2 regions of the Nocardia sp. GCM10030253 genome follow, and region 2 is predicted to be linked to the other one. Evidence: predicted binding sites of a transcription regulator. Region 2 holds the regulator's gene; the other holds the start of a gene.
The links. The regulator HspR, encoded in region 2, represses chaperone genes until heat shock. The targets are predictions, from matches to a motif close to ANNTGAGTNNNNNNNACTCANNT.

Region 1 (8,754 bases), on a different contig from region 2:
GCGGTGTACGGACACTCCTCCGGCGCTGGGCTTGCCTTGCTGGCCGCGGCTACCGGATTGTCGATCACTCGCGTGGTGCTACACGAGCCACCCTACGGCGGTAACGACGCAGCCAGCCGAGCGAGCGCGCGGAAGTTGGCACGGAACGTATGGACAGCGGTCGCCCGAGGCGACCACGACACGGCCGTCACAACCTTCTTGATCGCATCCGGCATACCTGCGGAGGCAGCGCAGGACTCCGGCCGAGATCCGGGCATGCGGGCCGTCGCACCGACGATGCCTTACGACTTTGCCGTCATGGGCAACTTCAACGATGGCGGCACGATTCCTGTCGACCTCGTCCGGAGTGTGGACATCCCGGCTCTCGTACTGCTCGGCAGCACCAGCCCGGAGTTCTTCGCCACTACCGCAATGCGTCTGACAAAGTTGCTACCGCATGCGCAGCTCTGCGTGCTGGATGGCCAAAACCATGCCGCACCTGCCGAGTTCGTGGCACCCGCAGTCGCGGCCTTCCTCACCGGGCAGACCGAACATGCCACATACAAACGGGCCGTGCACTTCTGCGTGCACGGCCCATTCGGCCGGATCAGGCGGTAGCCGCCAGCGGGCGGCCGTCCAGCGCCGGTTCGGCGACCGGTTCGATGGCGTAGGCCAGGATGTCGGCGACGTCGGCGACGGGACGAACATCCAAGGCGGCCAGCACATCCGCGGGGACATCGTCCAGGTCCGGCTCGTTGCGGGCCGGGATGAACACCGTCTTCAAGCCGGCGCGCTGCGCGGCGAGCAGCTTCTGCTTCACGCCGCCGATCGGCAGCACTCGGCCGTTCAGCGTGACCTCGCCGGTCATGCCGACGTCCGCGCGGACCTGCCTGTCCAACGCCAGCGACACCAGGGCGGTGACCATGGTGACGCCCGCGGAAGGACCGTCCTTCGGCACCGCGCCCGCCGGGAAGTGCACGTGGATATTGCGATCCAGCACCGACGGTTCGATGCCGATCTCCTCCAGGTGCGAGCGCACATAGGTGAGGGCGATCTGCGCCGACTCCTTCATGACGTCGCCGAGTTGGCCGGTCAGCGTCAGCGACCGCTCACCCTCCGCGGCATTGGCCTCGATATAGAGGACGTCGCCACCGAGGCCGGTCACCGCAAGTCCGGTCGCCACACCCGGCACCGCGGTGCGTTCCACCGAGTCGGGAGTGAATCGCGGACGACCGAGGAAGTCCTTCAGATCGGCCAGGTCGATCCTCAGCGCCTCCTCCGGAACGGACTCGGCACCCTCGGACTTCACCAGTTCGTCGTAGCCGAGTTCAGCACCGTAACCCAAATCGGTCACCACCGATTCGCCTGCGGCCGAGCCGGTTCCGACCTCGGACAGCCGAGTCGCCGCCTTGCGCAACGCCTTGGCGATCAGCCGTTCCAGCTGCCGCACACCGGCTTCCCTGGTGTAGTTCGCGGCGATCTCACGCAGTGCCGCATCGGTGATGGTCACCTCGTCGGTGGTCAGTGCGTTGCGTTCCAGCTGCCGCGGCACCAGGAAGTCGCGCGCGATGTCGACCTTGTCGTCCTCGGTGTAGCCGTCGACGGTGATCAGCTCCATCCGGTCCAGCAGCGGCCCGGGGATGGTCTCCATGACGTTGGCCGTCGCGATGAACAGCACGTCCGACAGATCCAGATCCAGATCCAGGTAGTGGTCGCGGAAGGTGTGGTTCTGCGCCGGATCGAGCACCTCGAGCAAGGCGGCCGCCGGATCGCCGCGGAAGTCGGAGCCGACCTTGTCGATCTCATCCAGCAGGACAACGGGATTCATCGATCCCGCCTCTTTCATCGCACGGACGATCCGACCGGGCAGCGCGCCGACGTAGGTGCGTCGGTGACCACGGATCTCGGCCTCGTCGCGCACGCCGCCGAGGGCGACGCGAACAAACTTGCGGCCCATGGCACGGGCAACGGACTCACCCAGCGACGTCTTGCCGACACCGGGCGGACCGACCAGCGCGAGCACCGCGCCGGAGCCACGCCCACCGACGACTTCCAGACCACGCGAGGCCCGCCGCGAACGCACGGCCAGGTACTCGACCATGCGGTCCTTCACCTCGTCCAGACCGTGGTGATCGGCGTCCAATACCGCGCGAGCGGCCGAAACATCGGTGCTGTCGGTGGTTTTCACCGTCCACGGCAGTTCGAGCACGGTGTCGAGCCAGGTGCGGATCCAGCCGGTTTCCGGGCTCTGATCGCTGGCCCGCTCCAACCTGCCGACCTCACGCAACGCTTCCGCGCGGATGTCGTCGGGCAAGTCGGCCTGCTCGACCCGGGTCCGGTAGTCGTCGGCACCGTCGGGCTCGTCCTCACCGAGCTCCTTGCGGATGGCATTGAGCTGCTGGCGAAGCAGGAACTCGCGTTGGCTCTTCTCCAGGCCCTCGCGCACGTCGTCGCTGATTTTCTCGGTGACCTCGGCCTCGGCGATATGCGCCTTGGTCCACTCGATCAGCGTGGTCAAACGCTTGGCGGCGTCCGGGGTTTCGAGCAGTTCACGCTTCTGGTCGTTGGTGAGGTAGGGCGCATAGCCCGCGGTGTCGGCGATCGCCGATGGATCGGTCAGCTGATTGACCGCGTCGATGATCTGCCATGCCTCGCGGCGCTGTAGCACCGAGACAACCAGCTTCTTGTACTCGGCGGCAAGCTCTTTGGTGCGCCCGTCGGCAGCGGGCGTATCAACCGGCTCGGCCTCGACCCACAGTGCGGCGCCCGGCCCCGTCACCCCGTGGCCGATCTTCGCGCGTCGCTCGGCCTTCAGCACCGCCGCCGGCGCGCCGCCGCGCATCCGCCCGACCTGTTCGATAGTGGCGACAACACCGTAAGAGGCGTAGCCCTCGGTCAGTCGCGGCGCGAGCAGCACCGCTTCGGTCTTCGCCGCCCGCGCGGCGTCGATGGCGGCCTGCGCCGATTCGTCCAGTTCGATGGGCACGACCATGCCCGGCAGCACGATCGGATCGGTCAGGAACAGCACCGGCAGGTTCTGTGGTGTAGTCACGTGTTCGACCCTTCCAAAAGTTGAGCGATGCCCAGTCAACCCCGGCGGTTCCACGTTTGTTCCAGTCCGCTCCCGACGTTCGCTCATGGCGAACCCGGCGACTGCGGCCAGGGGACCGGCCCGGAGTCGCCGGGCGCCAGGCGGAATCGGGTCAGGGGTGAGGGGTCGCGACGACCGCGTGCAGTGCGGCGACAGCCGCCTGCCGCAACACCGGCGCCAGTGCCGAGGGCGGCGCTTCGACGGCGCCACGCACCCACTGCCTGCAGTACTCCTGGGCCGGTCCGATCCAGATCGCGTGGGCGAGTGGGTAGCCGACGGAGGTTGGCAGGCCGAGTTGCTCGAAGCGACGGGTGAGTGCCGCGAAGAATTCTCGATTCGGGTCGGTCAGTGCGGGCTTGGCCTCGCATGCCACCTCTTCGGGGAGGGTGGCGAACAGGAAGCGCGCCAACTCGCGGTGCTGCTGGACCCAGCTGAGGTGCGCATCGAGCATGGCCAGCAGTGCCGCCGTCGGATCGGTCGCCGAGTCCAGTGCCGCGACCGCGGTGCGCTGGTAGTCGAGCATGCCGTCGACGTAGACGGCGGCGGCGAGCGCCGGCTTGGAAGGGAAGGCATGGAACATGCTGCCGCTGGACAGGCCGAGTGCTGCCCGGACCGAGGTGATGGTGAAGCGGGAATAGCCGTTGTCGAGCAGTTGGCGCGCTGCTTCGGCGCGAATCCGGTCGCGAGTGTTCATGTGGCGGTGGGGAATTCGGTGTCGATGCCAGAACGTACGGCGGCGAGCACGGCGGCACGGACTCGTTGCTTGGTGCCCTGGTGGGCGGCCATCACGAGGTCGGTCAACCGGGTCGCCTCCGACTGCGCTCGCGTCGTCAACTCGACCGGGTCGGACACCAGGTCGTCCAGGAAGCCGAGTCGTACCGCTTCCTGCGGGCCGTACAGCGCGCCGGTGAGGGTGGCGCGATCGAAACCGGGTGCAGTCAGCTTGTGACGGGCCACCTCGACGCCGTAGTGCGGAATCGTCAGCCCGATCGCCACCTCGTTGAGGCCGAATTTGAAGCCGCCGTCGATCCCGATCCGCAGATCGGCGGCGAGCATCAGGAACGCGCCCTGGGCGATCGCATGTCCGGTGCAGGCGACCACAACCGGATGGGGGAAGCCGAGGATGCGGTGCACCAGATCACCGCCGGCACGCAGGGTCCGGACGATCGCCTCGGGATCGCCCTTGAACATGGCCAGGTCGTAGCCCGCCGAGAACACGCCGGGCCGACCGGCGAGCACGACCACCGCGGCGTCGGCCTCGGCTCGGTCGAACGCGGACCTCAGCTCGGAGAGCATCGACTCGGACATCACGTTGACCTTGCCGTCGTCCATCGTCAACGTCGCGATTCCCTTGTCGAATCGGTAATCCACGAGATCGGCCACGACTGCCTCCATAATTAGAGTGACTCTCTAGAGAGCAACTCTAGGACGATCGCAGTCGGAATGGAAGGCCGAAGACTCGGTCGCGTGGACCTCCGACGCCGACGGCACATTCGAGACTTGAACGGAACGAATCATTCTGTTTAAATAGAACGGAACCAAACATTCCGTTCCGATAGGAACGGGCTCGCTCAGGAGGCACCCGTGACCGCCGTCATCGAACATCCGCCAGTCGAAACCCGCAGTGCCGCAGTCGAATCGGAGGCCGAAGAGCACTACCCCCGCCGCTGGCTCGGACTCATCGCGATCCTCGCCGCCACCCTGCTCAACCTGCTCGACGCCACCATCGTCAACGTCGCGGCACCCTCGATCCGGATCGAACTCGGCGGCTCGGCCACCACCATTCAGTGGCTCGCCGCCGGGTACACCCTGGCGCTGGCAGTCGGCCTGCTCACCGGCGGACGGCTCGGCGACATGTTCGGACGCAAGCGAGTGATGATCGTCGGGTTGATCGGCTTCCTTGTCACGTCACTGCTGTGCGGCGTGGCCGGATCGATCGAGACACTGCTGATCGGCCGGGTGGCACAGGGACTGTTCGCGGCGATCATGGTGCCGCAATGCTTCGGGCTCATCCGCGATCTGTTCGGTCGCGAACTCGGCAAGGCCTACGCGGCTTTCGGCCCGCTCATCGGGGTGGCGACCATCGCGGGGCCGATCGTGGCCGGGCTGCTCGTCGATGCCGATCTGTTCGGAACGGGCTGGCGGTCGATCTTCCTGATGAACCTGCCGCTCGGCGCCGTCGCGCTCGCACTGGGAATCTGGATCCTGCCGTCGGGATCGCCGATCGAGGGCATGACGTTGGACCTGCGCGGCGCGCTCATCGCGGGCGCCGGGATGAGCCTGCTGCTGTACCCGCTCGTCGAGGGCCGCGAGCTCGGCTGGCCGTGGTGGTCGCTGGCTATGCTGATCGCCTCGGTTCCGGTGCTCGGACTCTTCGCGCTCGATCAGGTCCGCAGGTCGCGCACCGGGCGTACCGCACTCATCGAAATGAGCGTTTTCGCCAAGCGGTCCTACACCTCCGGCATCGGGTTCGTGATGGTCTTCTTCGGCGGCATCACCGGCTTCTCGCTGGCGATCGGAATGTTCTTGCAGCTCGGCCTCGGTTTCAGCCCGCTGAAGGCCAGCCTGACCATGGCACCGTGGGCGCTCGGCGCGTTCCTCGGCTCCGGCGCGAGCGCCGCCCTCGCTCCCAAGCTCGGCCGCAAGGTGTTGCACCTGGGACTGCTCGGCATGACCGTCGGCCTGGTGGCGCTGTTCTTCCAGTTCGGTAGCACCGAAGCTCCTGCGCCACTGGCATTCACACCGGCGTTGCTGGTCTACGGACTCGGCATGGGGCTGATCTTCGTCCCGCTGTTCGGCATCATCGTCGGCGATCTGGAGGATCACGAGGTCGGCTCGGCCTCGGGTCTGCTCGAGTCCTTCCAGCAGGGCGCGGCGGCGCTCGGTGTGGCCGGAATCGGCTCGATCTTCTTCGGCCGGTTCGCCATCGGCGATGGTGAGGGCGCGGCGTTGTCCGCGGCGCAGACGATCACCGGCGTGGCGATCGCGCTCACCGCGGTGTCCTTCGCGGTGGTCTTCGGTCTGCCGAAGCAAGCGAACCAGCAGCACTGAGCCGCCGCTCACGACGACGCAACCCCGGACTCTCGACGAGTCCGGGGTTGCGTTGCTTTGCCTGAGCCACTGCGGAATTCGGTGCGGCTAGCCCTTGGGAGTTGGCGATGCCGGGAACACGGCGTCGATGGTGCTGGTCGCACTCGCCGTCCTGTTCCCGACGTTCCTCAGGGCGAATTGATCCACCGAACGAGGTACCTGTGTAACAATCGCGCGGAGTGCCTCGGGCGCGCGGACATTCAGGCGTCGGCAACCACGCCCAGTCCGGTCACGGGGCTTTTCCTGGTTCATACCGCTCGAAACCGCTCGACCTTCCACCGATGCAGACCTGATGGATTGCTCGTCGAGTAAAGCCCCGCGGCGGTCATGATCCCAACATCACCACGGCCGGCCACCGCTGCTGCCGCTCCTCGAGACTGCATCGGACGCAAGTCAAACCGTTCGAACGTCGAAAGGACTGTGGGCAAGTGCACTACCTGGATTCACGCTCGGCCTCGGCCAACGCCGTATCGATGGCCGGTCGCGCATGACGGCCGCAAACGAGATTCTCGACTTGACCGGCGACTTCTACCAGGACCCGCACGCGGTCTACCGGACGCTGCGTGAGCGCGGTCCCATTCACCGCGTCCGATTGGAGGGGGTGCTCGGCTGGCTGATCGTCGATTACGACGTGGCGAAGCAAGCCTTCGTCGAGCCGAACATCAGCAAGAACGTCGGGTCACCCGAGGGCCAGGCCGTCCTGGCCAAGAACGGCGCGGCCGACATGTTCAACGGTGCCATCAACAACAACATGCTGTTCTCCGATCCGCCACAGCACACCCGGCTGCGCAGACTCGTTGCGAAGGCGTTCGCCAGCCGCGCCGTTCGGGATCTCGGGCCGCGGATCACCGCGATCGCCGACACCCTGCTCGACGACATGAGTTCCCGGGAAACCGTCGACCTGCTGGACAGCTACGCGTTCCCCTTGCCGATCGCGGTGATCTGCGAGCTACTCGGGGTGCCGGACGACGACAAGGACGCATTTCGTTCCTGGACCGCGATCGTTGTCAACGACTCGGCCCCCATCGAGGAGCGCACCAGCGCCGGCGTGAGCTTCTTCACCTATCTGACGGAATTGATCTCCGCACGCACCGACAATCCCCGCGACGACCTGCTTTCGGAGCTCATCATCGCGAAGGACGACGATGACCGACTCGACCAGCAGGAACTCATTTCCATGCTGTTCCTCTTGCTGGCGGCCGGACACGAGACCACCGTCAACCTGATCGGCAACGCTGTGCTCGAGCTGCTGCGTGATCCGGCAGCGGCCGAGCGACTGCGTGCGGACCCAAGCGGGATACCCGCCTACATCGAGGAGATCCTGCGGTGCCAGGGTCCGGTGCACTTGGCCACCGCCCGCTACACCACCGCGCCGATCACGTTGGGCAACCAGGACATCGCCGCCGGCGAATTTGTCATGATCTCCCTCGCGGCCGCCAACCGCGACCCGGAGCGGTTCGCCGAACCAGACCGGATCGACGCCGATCGCGGCGACAACAGGCATGTGGCCTTGGGGCACGGCATCCACTACTGCCTCGGCGCGACCCTCGCGCGGATGGAGGCCACCATCGCGCTCACTCGGCTCTTGGCCAGGATTCCGGCAATGTCGCTGAACGCGGAGGTCGGCGAGCTGATATGGCGCAAGAGCCTGCTGATCCGCGGGCTCGCCGCGCTCCCGGTCCGCCTTGTGCCGCACACCGATTCGACGGCGATGCCGATCGGCGACGATGCGAGGCAACCGTTGATGGTCTGACGACGGTCGTGCGCGGCGTTCATCGGCTGTAAGGACGTGCGCGTTCGCGCCGGTAAGTGCAGACGACTTCGAGCACAGTCTTCTGCACTACCGGCGACCGTCCGCCTTTGCCGACATCGCTCATGACGAGCCCAGGCCGGACCGGACCCGCGTTGACACCTCGGCGGAGCCGGTGAGAATGTGGGGGCCTTCATATGTCACTACCCGGTCAGCACTAGGGGGACCCCGCGATGTCAGTGATCGCCTCCGGTGTATTCATCGACTGGGAAGATCTGACAGGGCAGTCCAAGTTCACCGTCGATCTGATTACTTTCCCCATCTTCAGTGCATTGGCGGGCTGGCTGACGAACTGGACCGGCGTCCTGATGTTGTTCTGGCCCGTCACTTTCCGCGGTGTCCGAATCCCCGGCTTGCACGTGCTGTATCCGTATTTCCCGCGCCGGGTCCAGGTGCTGCCGACATTCTCCGGAGACGGCCGCAGGCTCGGATTCCAGGGATTCATTCCGGCACGCGCGGAAAAAATGGCCAGTATCTGTGTCGATAAGGCGTTGATGCGGATCGGCAGCCCGAAGGACTTCATCCACGAACTGGATTTGGACGGAATCGCCGATTACATCGCAGTACTCGCGAGCAAACAGGTGCAGCCGCTGGTCGACGAGCTGATGAACCGGGAGAACCCGGATCTCTGGCGGACCATGCCACGCGCGATGAAGCAGCTCGTCTATCAACGGGTGGATCGCGAACTACCCGCGCTGTGCAGGCGTGCGTTCGAATCGCTTGGCGACAATGTCGATCAGCTCATCGATATCAAGAGTTTCGTCATCCGGTACCTGCAGGACAA
Region 2 (8,754 bases):
GGCGGAGAGCCGGTCGTCGTCGCCAACTCGGAAGGATCGCGCACCACCCCCTCTGTCGTCGCATTCGCGAAAAACGGCGAGGTACTGGTCGGTCAGCCGGCCAAGAACCAGGCGGTCACGAACGTCGACCGCACCATCCGCTCGGTCAAGCGGCACATCGGCACCGACTGGTCCGTGGAGATCGACGGCAAGAAGTACACCCCGCAGGAGATCAGCGCGCGCACGCTGATGAAGCTGAAGCGCGACGCCGAGGCCTACCTCGGTGAGGAGATCACCGACGCGGTCATCACCGTCCCCGCGTACTTCGAGGACGCGCAGCGTCAGGCGACCAAGGAAGCCGGCCAGATCGCCGGTCTCAACGTGCTGCGCATCGTCAACGAGCCCACCGCGGCCGCGCTCGCGTACGGCCTGGACAAGGGCGACAAGGAACAGACCATCCTGGTCTTCGACCTCGGTGGCGGCACCTTCGACGTCTCGCTGCTGGAAATCGGCGAGGGCGTCGTCGAGGTTCGCGCCACGTCCGGCGACAACCACCTCGGTGGTGACGACTGGGACGAGCGCGTCGTCTCGTGGCTGGTCGACAAGTTCAAGGCCAGTGCGGGCATCGACCTGACCAAGGACAAGATGGCCATGCAGCGGCTGCGTGAAGCCTCCGAGAAGGCCAAGATCGAGCTGAGCTCCTCGCAGAGCACCTCGATCAACCTGCCCTACATCACTGTCGACGCGGACAAGAACCCGCTGTTCCTCGATGAGCAGCTGACTCGCGCCGAGTTCCAGAAGATCACCTCGGACCTGCTCGACCGCACCCGTGCGCCGTTCCAGTCCGTGATCAAGGACGCGGGCATCTCGGTCAAGGACATCGACCACGTCGTGCTCGTCGGCGGCTCCACCCGGATGCCGGCCGTCACCGAGCTGGTCAAGGAACTGACCGGTGGCCAGGAGCCCAACAAGGGCGTGAACCCGGACGAGGTCGTCGCCGTCGGCGCCGCCCTGCAGGCCGGTGTGCTCAAGGGCGAGGTCAAGGACGTCCTGCTGCTCGATGTCACCCCGCTGTCGCTGGGCATCGAGACCAAGGGCGGCGTGATGACCAAGCTCATCGAGCGCAACACCACCATCCCGACCAAGCGGTCGGAGACCTTCACCACGGCCGATGACAACCAGCCGTCGGTGCAGATCCAGGTGTTCCAGGGTGAGCGCGAAATCGCTTCGCACAACAAGCTGCTCGGCTCCTTCGAGCTGACCGGCATCCCGCCGGCCCCCCGTGGCGTGCCGCAGATCGAGGTCACCTTCGACATCGACGCCAACGGCATCGTGCACGTGACCGCGAAGGACAAGGGCACCGGCAAGGAAAACACGATCAAGATCCAGGACGGCTCCGGCCTGTCCAAGGAAGAGATCGACCGGATGGTCAAGGACGCCGAGGCGCACGCCGCCGAGGACAAGGCCCGCCGCGAGGAGGCCGAGACCCGCAACCAGGCCGAGTCGCTGGTGCACCAGACCGAGAAGTTCATCAAGGAGAACGAGGACAAGGTCCCCGGCGACGTCAAGGAGAAGGTCGAGGCGGCCATCGCCGAGGCCAACGAGGCGCTGAAGGGCACCGACATCGCCGCGGTCAAGTCGGCCGTCGAGAAGCTGGCTACGGAGTCGCAGGCGCTCGGCCAGGCCATCTACGAGGCGTCGGCGGCCGAGTCCGCGGCGTCGGGCAATGGCACCGGGGCTTCCAGCTCCGCCGACGACGACCAGGTCGTGGATGCCGAAGTTGTGGACGAGCCGGTCGACACGGAGAAGAAGTGACACAGGGCAACTCGGAACAAGAGCCGATCACTTTCGTCGACAACCGCAAGGTGGATCCGGAGACCGGCGAGATTCGGGAACCGGCCGCGGCAGACGCTGCCGCGGCCGGGCCGGATAAGGGCAACGGTGCGGACGCCGTGCTCGGCGCCGATGAGGGGGCTGCGATTCTGGCCGACAGCATCAGCAACGAGCTGGCCGAGCGCACTGCCGACCTGCAGCGGTTGACCGCGGAATACGCCAACTACCGGCGTCGGGTCGAGCGTGACCGCAAGGCCACCATCGATACGGCCAAGGCCTCGGTGGTCACCGAATTGCTCGGCGTGCTCGACGATCTCGATCGCGCACGGGCGCACGGTGACCTGGAGACCGGACCGCTCAAGTCGGTCGCGGACAAGCTGGCCGATGCGCTGCACAAGCAGGGCCTGGAGGAATTCGGTTCGGAGGGTGAGCCTTTCGACCCGACCCTGCACGAGGCCGTGCAGCACGAAGGATCCGGGCACGACCCGGTGATCGGTGTCGTCATGCGCAAGGGCTATCGCTTCGGCGATCGGGTGCTTCGGCACGCGCTGGTCGGGGTAACCGACGGCGTGAGCGATCTACCGGTGAGTGAAGCATCGAATGCTGGTTCTGATGCCGGCACACCCAACCAATAAGAACGCGAGAGGAGGAGATGCCCGGTGAGTCAACGGGAGTGGATCGAGAAGGACTTCTACAAGGAGCTGGGCGTTTCCTCCAGCGCCTCCCAGGACGAGATCAAGAAGGCGTATCGCAAGCTCGCTCGTGACCTGCACCCGGATGCCAATCCCGGTGACACCAAGGCCGAGGAGCGGTTCAAGACCGTCAGCGAGGCGCATGCCGTGCTGTCGGATCCGGCCAAGCGCAAGGAATACGACGAAACGCGAAAGCTGTTCGCCGGCGGCGGTGCGTATGGCCGGGGCGGGTTCACACCCGGTGCGGGCGGTGGGTTCTCCCAGGACTTCAATATCGGCGACATCTTCGGCCAGGCGAATGCGGGCGATGGTGGCCTCGGTGACCTCCTCGGTGGTCTGTTCAACCGGGGTGGCACCCGGACCGCGAGCAGTCGCCCGCGCCGTGGCGCTGATGTGGAGACCGAGACCACGCTCGGCTTCCGTGAGGCCGCACAGGGCGTCACCGTTCCGCTGCGGATGACGAGTCCGTCACCGTGTACGACGTGTCACGGCAGTGGTGCGAAGCCGGGGACAAGTCCCCGAGTGTGCCCTATCTGCAATGGAAACGGCGTCATCAGCCGTAACCAGGGCGCGTTCGGTTTCAGTGAACCCTGCGACGAATGTCGTGGCACCGGCTCGATCATCGACAACCCGTGCGTCGACTGCCACGGCAGCGGCATCCAGAACCGGACCCGCACCATCACGGTGCGTATCCCACCGGGTGTCAGTGACGGACAGAAGATTCGGCTGGCCGGTCAGGGCGAAGCGGGGCTGCGGGGCGCGCCGTCGGGCGACCTCTTCGTCACCGTGCACGTCAGCCAGGACAAGGTCTTCGGCCGCAACGGCGACGACCTGACCTTGGTGCTGCCGGTCAGTTACAGTGAATTGGTGTTGGGCACAACCGTTTCGGTGCCCACCCTGGAAGGGCGCGTCGGCGTCAAGGTGCCGCCGGGCACCGCGGACGGCCGCATCCTGCGGGTGCGTGGTCGTGGCGTGCCGAAGCGCGGCGCCGCAGGCGGTGCCGGTGATCTGCTGGTCACCGTCAAGGTCGCGGTGCCACAGAAGCTGGACGACAATGCCGCCGAGGCGCTACGGCGCTACGCGGAGGCGGAGAAGGCCAGCGGGTTCGATCCACGTGCGGGATGGGCAGGTGCGTGATGTCCGGTGATCCGAAGAATGCGTCAGGTGGGCCGAATAACGCGGGCCGCACCGAGGCTCAGGTCTTCATGATCTCGGTGGCTGCACAGTTGGCGGGCATGCACGCGCAGACACTGCGCACGTATGACCGCCTCGGACTGGTTACGCCACAACGGACTTCGGGTGGCGGTCGGCGCTACTCGGCCAGGGACGTCGAGCTGCTGCGCGAGGTGCAGCGGTTGTCCCAGGACGAGGGCGTCAATCTGGCCGGCATCAAGCGCATCATCGAACTCACCAATCAGGTTTCGGAATTGCAGCAGCACGTCGCCGAGTTGTCGGCCGAGGTGGAGCGGCTGCGAGCGGGCTATCGCCCGGATCTCTCACCGCCGCAACGCAGTACCGCATTGGTGGTGTGGAAGCCCCGGCATCGGCGCTGACACCTCCTGGCTACCATCGGGCCCCGGTGTTTCGGTTCATCACGAGTGAGCCGAAGCCCGGGGCCCGATGTCGTTGAGCCGCGACGGTAGCCAGAGATATGCCGGATCTGTCGGCGCGCCCGGCGGCCCGCCCTGCGGAGGTGGCGGCGAGTTGTCCTGCGGTTTCAGGCCGCTCGCCAGGTCGCGGGGTGCGAGACGGTTGCTGAGGTGAGGTAACTGGTTGCGGATTCGGAGTTGCCGCACGGTCGCTCCGATAGCTGGATCTGGACGAAACTTGCAAAAAGGATCATGCAAATTCAGTGAGCCTGTGACTGATTTCACCCAAATAATCGATCCCACAGTCGGTTTCTACGGCGTTTCGCATTTCGAATCCTCGTTTCAGGGGAATTACACGCTTGATGTTCCAACGGAGGATTCCGTTGCTGGCAAACCTCACCTACACTCGGTGGCATCGGCTGCTGTCGAGTGTCCCGCGGCACCTCACTCGCCGGCTCGGTTTGTGTTCGAGTGCGAAATGGGGTTGTGACACAAATGGATTCGCGGACTGTCGCTTTGATCAGAACGACGTTCAAGGCGGTTGCTGCGGAAGAAGGGGGGCCCGCGAGACTGGCCAGTTCGTTTTACGCGATCTTGTTCACCGATTACCCGCAAGCCCGCGATTTCTTCCCGGCAGCGATGGATGCGCAGCGTGACCGATTGGTCAAGGCCATCTCCTACGCGCTGGAACGGCTCGAGGAGCCGGACAAGTTACTACCGTTCCTAGCCCAGCTCGGCCGCGATCACCGCAAATACGGTGTGCAGCCTGAGCATTACACCGCGGTGGCCACCTCGCTGAAGACCGCGATGCGGGTGTTTGCCGGCACCGAGATGTGGACCGATGAGGTAGAGCGGGCCTGGGACGAAGGCCTGACCATCATCAGCGAAACCATGATCGGCGCGGCGGAAAAGGAGACCACGCCGGCTGCTTGGACCGGGACCGTGGTCGAGCGCCGCGACGTGCTGCGCAACCTGGCCGTCGTGCGGCTGCAACTGGATCAGCCCATGCAGTTCGCCGCGGGCCAGTACATCAGCGTGCAGGTCCCGTCCCGACCGAGGATGTGGCGCTACCTGTCGCCCGCCGTACCCGCAAACACCAACGGGGAGATCGAATTCCACATCCGCAGCGTGCTCGGCGGCTGGGTCAGTCCGGCCATCGTCGGCCACACGAATATCGGCGACAAGTGGCTACTCGGTTCACCCCTCGGTGGGCTGGGCATTCCACGCAACACCAAACGCAAGATGCTGATGGTCGGCTGCGGCACCGGCATCGCCCCACTGCGCGCCCAGCTCATGGCTATGGCGCAGCGGCGGGTCAATCCGCGAGTGCACCTGTTCGTCGGCGGCCACCACCCCTGCGACCTATATGACATGGCGACGCTCAGCGCGCTGGCCGTGGCCAACAAGTGGCTCACCGTGACACCGGTGACCGAGAGCGACGAAAACCCCTGGTGGTACCTGGAACCCGGCGAACCTCAACGGTCCTGGCCCGGCCTCGAGCAGCGGATGACCGGACAGATCGGCAAGGTCGTCGCCAGCTACGGGCCATGGGCCGACCGCGACGTGCAGATCGTCGGATCGCCATCCATGGTGCAGACCACCAAGTTCCGCCTGATGGCAGCGGGCACCCAGACCAAGAACATCCGCCACGACCCGCTGTTCTGAGTTCGGGTCAGATTCCTTCGAATTGGATTCTTGCGGTGGGGGTTCCGGTTGCGACGAGTCGATCTACCGTCGCGCGGGTCATGGCGGGGGAGCCGCAGACCAGGACCTGGTGGTTGGTGAACGCACCGTGCGAGCCGACCACATCGGCGAGAGTGCCGTAGAGCATTTCGTCCGGCGGGAAACCGATATCGACGCGGGAGTGCTCGTACCACTCGTCGACCCAGCCCGGATCGTCCGGGGTTTCCACCACCGGAATGACGGTGAGCCAGGGCAATTCGTCCGCCAGCAGGTAGAGCATGTCGGCCGCGTACAGGTCGCGTGGGGAACTGCCGCCGATGAACAGGTAGGTGGGTGGTGGGTCTTCGTGCCTGGCCAGGTCGAGGATCTGGGCGCGCAGCGGGGCAAGGCCGGTGCCGCCCGCGATCATCACCACCTCGTCGCCGTCGGGATCGACGGCGAAAGTGCCTGCCGGGGCGGTGATCTGCCATTCGTCGCCCGGTGCGGTGTCGGCGACGATGGAGCCGCTGCACCAGCCGCCGGGCACGGTCCGCACATGGAATTCGAGTTTGCCGTCCAGCGAGGGCGGCAAGGCGGGGGAGAACCTGCGCCGCATACTCGGCTGCTGTGGCACCCGCACCTCGACGGACTGGCCCGCCGTGAACGGCACGAATTCGCCGATCAGCCGGATCACCGCGAGATCGTGGCGCAGCCGATGGTGGCCGACGACGGTCGCTTTCCATTCAGGTGCGGTATGGATATCGGGCGCAGCACCGTTGCCGTGCAAGTCCCCCAACGGAGCCTCCTCGTTTCACACAGGGTCGGAGCTGATATTCCACTCCGGGGTGCCCACCGCTATCAGCGCGCGGCGGGTGTCGGCGATCATCCGCGCCGATCCGGCGATCTGGATCTGCCGATCCGCCCACGCACCGAAGCTGGCGACCACCGCACCGAGATTACCGATCAGCGTCCGGTGCATGCCGTAGGGCGCATCCGAAGGCGGATGCGGGTACCACCACGGGTTGGTCTTCTGTTCGCAGACCGGGACGATGGTCAGCCACGGATTGCTCTGCGAGAGCTGCCACATGTTCTCCACGTCGTACAGGTCGCAGGGGTAGCGGCCGCCGATGAAGAAGTGCACGCGCGGGTTGATGCCGCGCTGGCCCATTTCGATGAGCTGCGCGCGTAATGGGGCGATGCCGGTGCCCGCGCCGATCAACAGCACGTCGCGGCCGCTGTCGCGGTCGACGTGCAGTCCGCCGAGCGGGCTGGCGACCATCCACTTGTCGCCGACCCGGGTTTCGTTGACGATCGCGGGGCTCACCCAGCCGCCGCGGATCTTGCGGATGTGGAATTCGATCTCGCCATACGGGTTCGCCGGAATCGCGGGCGATAGGTAGCGCCACATCTTCGGTCGCTGCGGCACCGCGATCGGCACATACTGCCCGGCTTGATACGGGATCGGGCTCTCGGACTGCAGCCGCACGATCGCCAGGTCCTCCAGCACCCGGCGGTGGCCGACGACCGTCGCCTCCCAGAAGGGTCGTGACTTGTCGGAATTGGCGCCGATGGCCATGGACGCGGAGATCAGGATGGTGATGTCGCGCCAGCCCTCCTCGAGTGCCCGATTCCAGACGGCGCTGTTGTAGGTGCGGCAGGCGGCCAGCAGCGCGCGGCCCGCGGCATCGTAATGCCCGGGCAGTACGCCGTACTTGCGATGATCGCGAGCCAACTGCTCGAGAAACTTCTGCGCCCTTCCCCAGTCCTCCAGATGGTCGAGCACATACTGGATGGCCGTGACCAGCCGTTTCGCCTGCATATCCATCGCAGGCGGAAACAGCTCACGTAATTGGGGGTTTTCCGCGAAGAGGTGACCATAGAACGCACTGATCAACCGCTCGGGGCCGTTAGGTGACTCGATCACCGAACGGAAGTTGGCGCGGACCAGCGCAGCCGAACGCGCATCCACGACGTCGAGCTTCCTTTCCTTCTGTTTGCTGCCCGAGGACATACCCGTAACCGGCGGTCCTCCGCGGTCAAGTATCCCCGAAAATCCCGTGGTCGTGTGGGTAAAGCCCATCACGGTCCGGCCAACGGTAATCGGTGGGCAAACACCGGGGACCGCGGGCCTGTCTCACGGGTTGTAGCAGGCGATCAATCAGGGTTGGAAGGTGACAGTGTGGGTGCGCGTCACACGCTTCAGATGGTCAGCACGGTCTTGCCGCGTGCGCCCGCGGCGCCGATGACCGACGCGGCGTCGGCGAGTGGCACGGTCGCGGCGATCGGCACGACCACATCGCCCTCCGCCACGCGTTGCAGCAGTCGGCTCAATTCCCGCGCACCGCCAGAGGATTCGATATTGCCGCCCTTGATGCCGCGGTCGCGCAGCGCCGCCTCGTCGGCGGACCAGACGGTGGAATAGACGGTGCCGCCGCCGCGGACCAGCGTGGTCAGTTCGGCAAACGCTTCGGGCGTGCTCACCACGTCGAACAGCACATCGATGCCACCGGGATGGGCGGCCGCGACCTGACCGACTACCGGGCCCCTGGTGTAGTCCACCGTTTCGGCCGCGCCGAGGCGGGTCATCTGATCGGCGGCGTCGCCGCGCGCGGTGGCGATGACGTGTGCGCCTGCCATGTTCGCCAGTTGCACCAGGAACGAGCCCACACCGCCGGTGGCGCCGACCACCAGTACCGTCTGGCCTGGTTCGATCTTGGTGGCATCCACCATGTCCTGTGCGGTGACGCCCGCGGTCGGCAGCGCCGCGGCCGCGCCGGACGGGACCGCGTCCGGGATCCGCGTGAGCGCTCCGCTCTCGGGCAGCGCCGCGTACTCGGCGAAGCTACCGTGGCCTGCCGGCGGCGTGAGGAACTTGCCGACCACCCGGTCGCCGACGGCGAACCGGCTGACGCCGGGCCCGATCGATGACACGATGCCCGCGCCGTCGACGCCGAGGATCATCGGAAAGTCGTGCGGCATCTTCCCGTCCAGGAATCCGG

Region 1: lon (endopeptidase La) is a predicted target of HspR. The motif match lies at 3,050-3,072, and genes of this name have one in related genera.

The regions. Positions count from the first base shown of each region.
Region 1 covers NZ_JBHTDL010000003.1:127,864-136,617, reverse strand. Annotated here, with positions in the region: gene ACFQZZ_RS03045 (alpha/beta fold hydrolase) at 1-597, shown strand, start outside; gene lon (endopeptidase La) at 587-2,971, opposite strand; gene ACFQZZ_RS03035 (TetR/AcrR family transcriptional regulator) at 3,183-3,764, opposite strand; gene ACFQZZ_RS03030 (crotonase/enoyl-CoA hydratase family protein) at 3,761-4,453, opposite strand; gene ACFQZZ_RS03025 (MFS transporter) at 4,655-6,121, shown strand; gene ACFQZZ_RS03020 (cytochrome P450) at 6,648-7,913, shown strand; gene ACFQZZ_RS03015 (hypothetical protein) at 8,144-8,754, shown strand, end outside.
Region 2 covers NZ_JBHTDL010000012.1:492,203-500,956, reverse strand. Annotated here, with positions in the region: gene dnaK (molecular chaperone DnaK) at 1-1,794, shown strand, start outside; gene grpE (nucleotide exchange factor GrpE) at 1,791-2,447, shown strand; gene dnaJ (molecular chaperone DnaJ) at 2,472-3,641, shown strand; gene ACFQZZ_RS28625 (heat shock protein transcriptional repressor HspR) at 3,641-4,057, shown strand; gene ACFQZZ_RS28620 (globin domain-containing protein) at 4,589-5,758, shown strand; gene ACFQZZ_RS28615 (FAD-binding oxidoreductase) at 5,766-6,551, opposite strand; gene ACFQZZ_RS28610 (FAD-binding oxidoreductase) at 6,567-7,724, opposite strand; gene ACFQZZ_RS28605 (NADP-dependent oxidoreductase) at 7,955-8,754, opposite strand, start outside.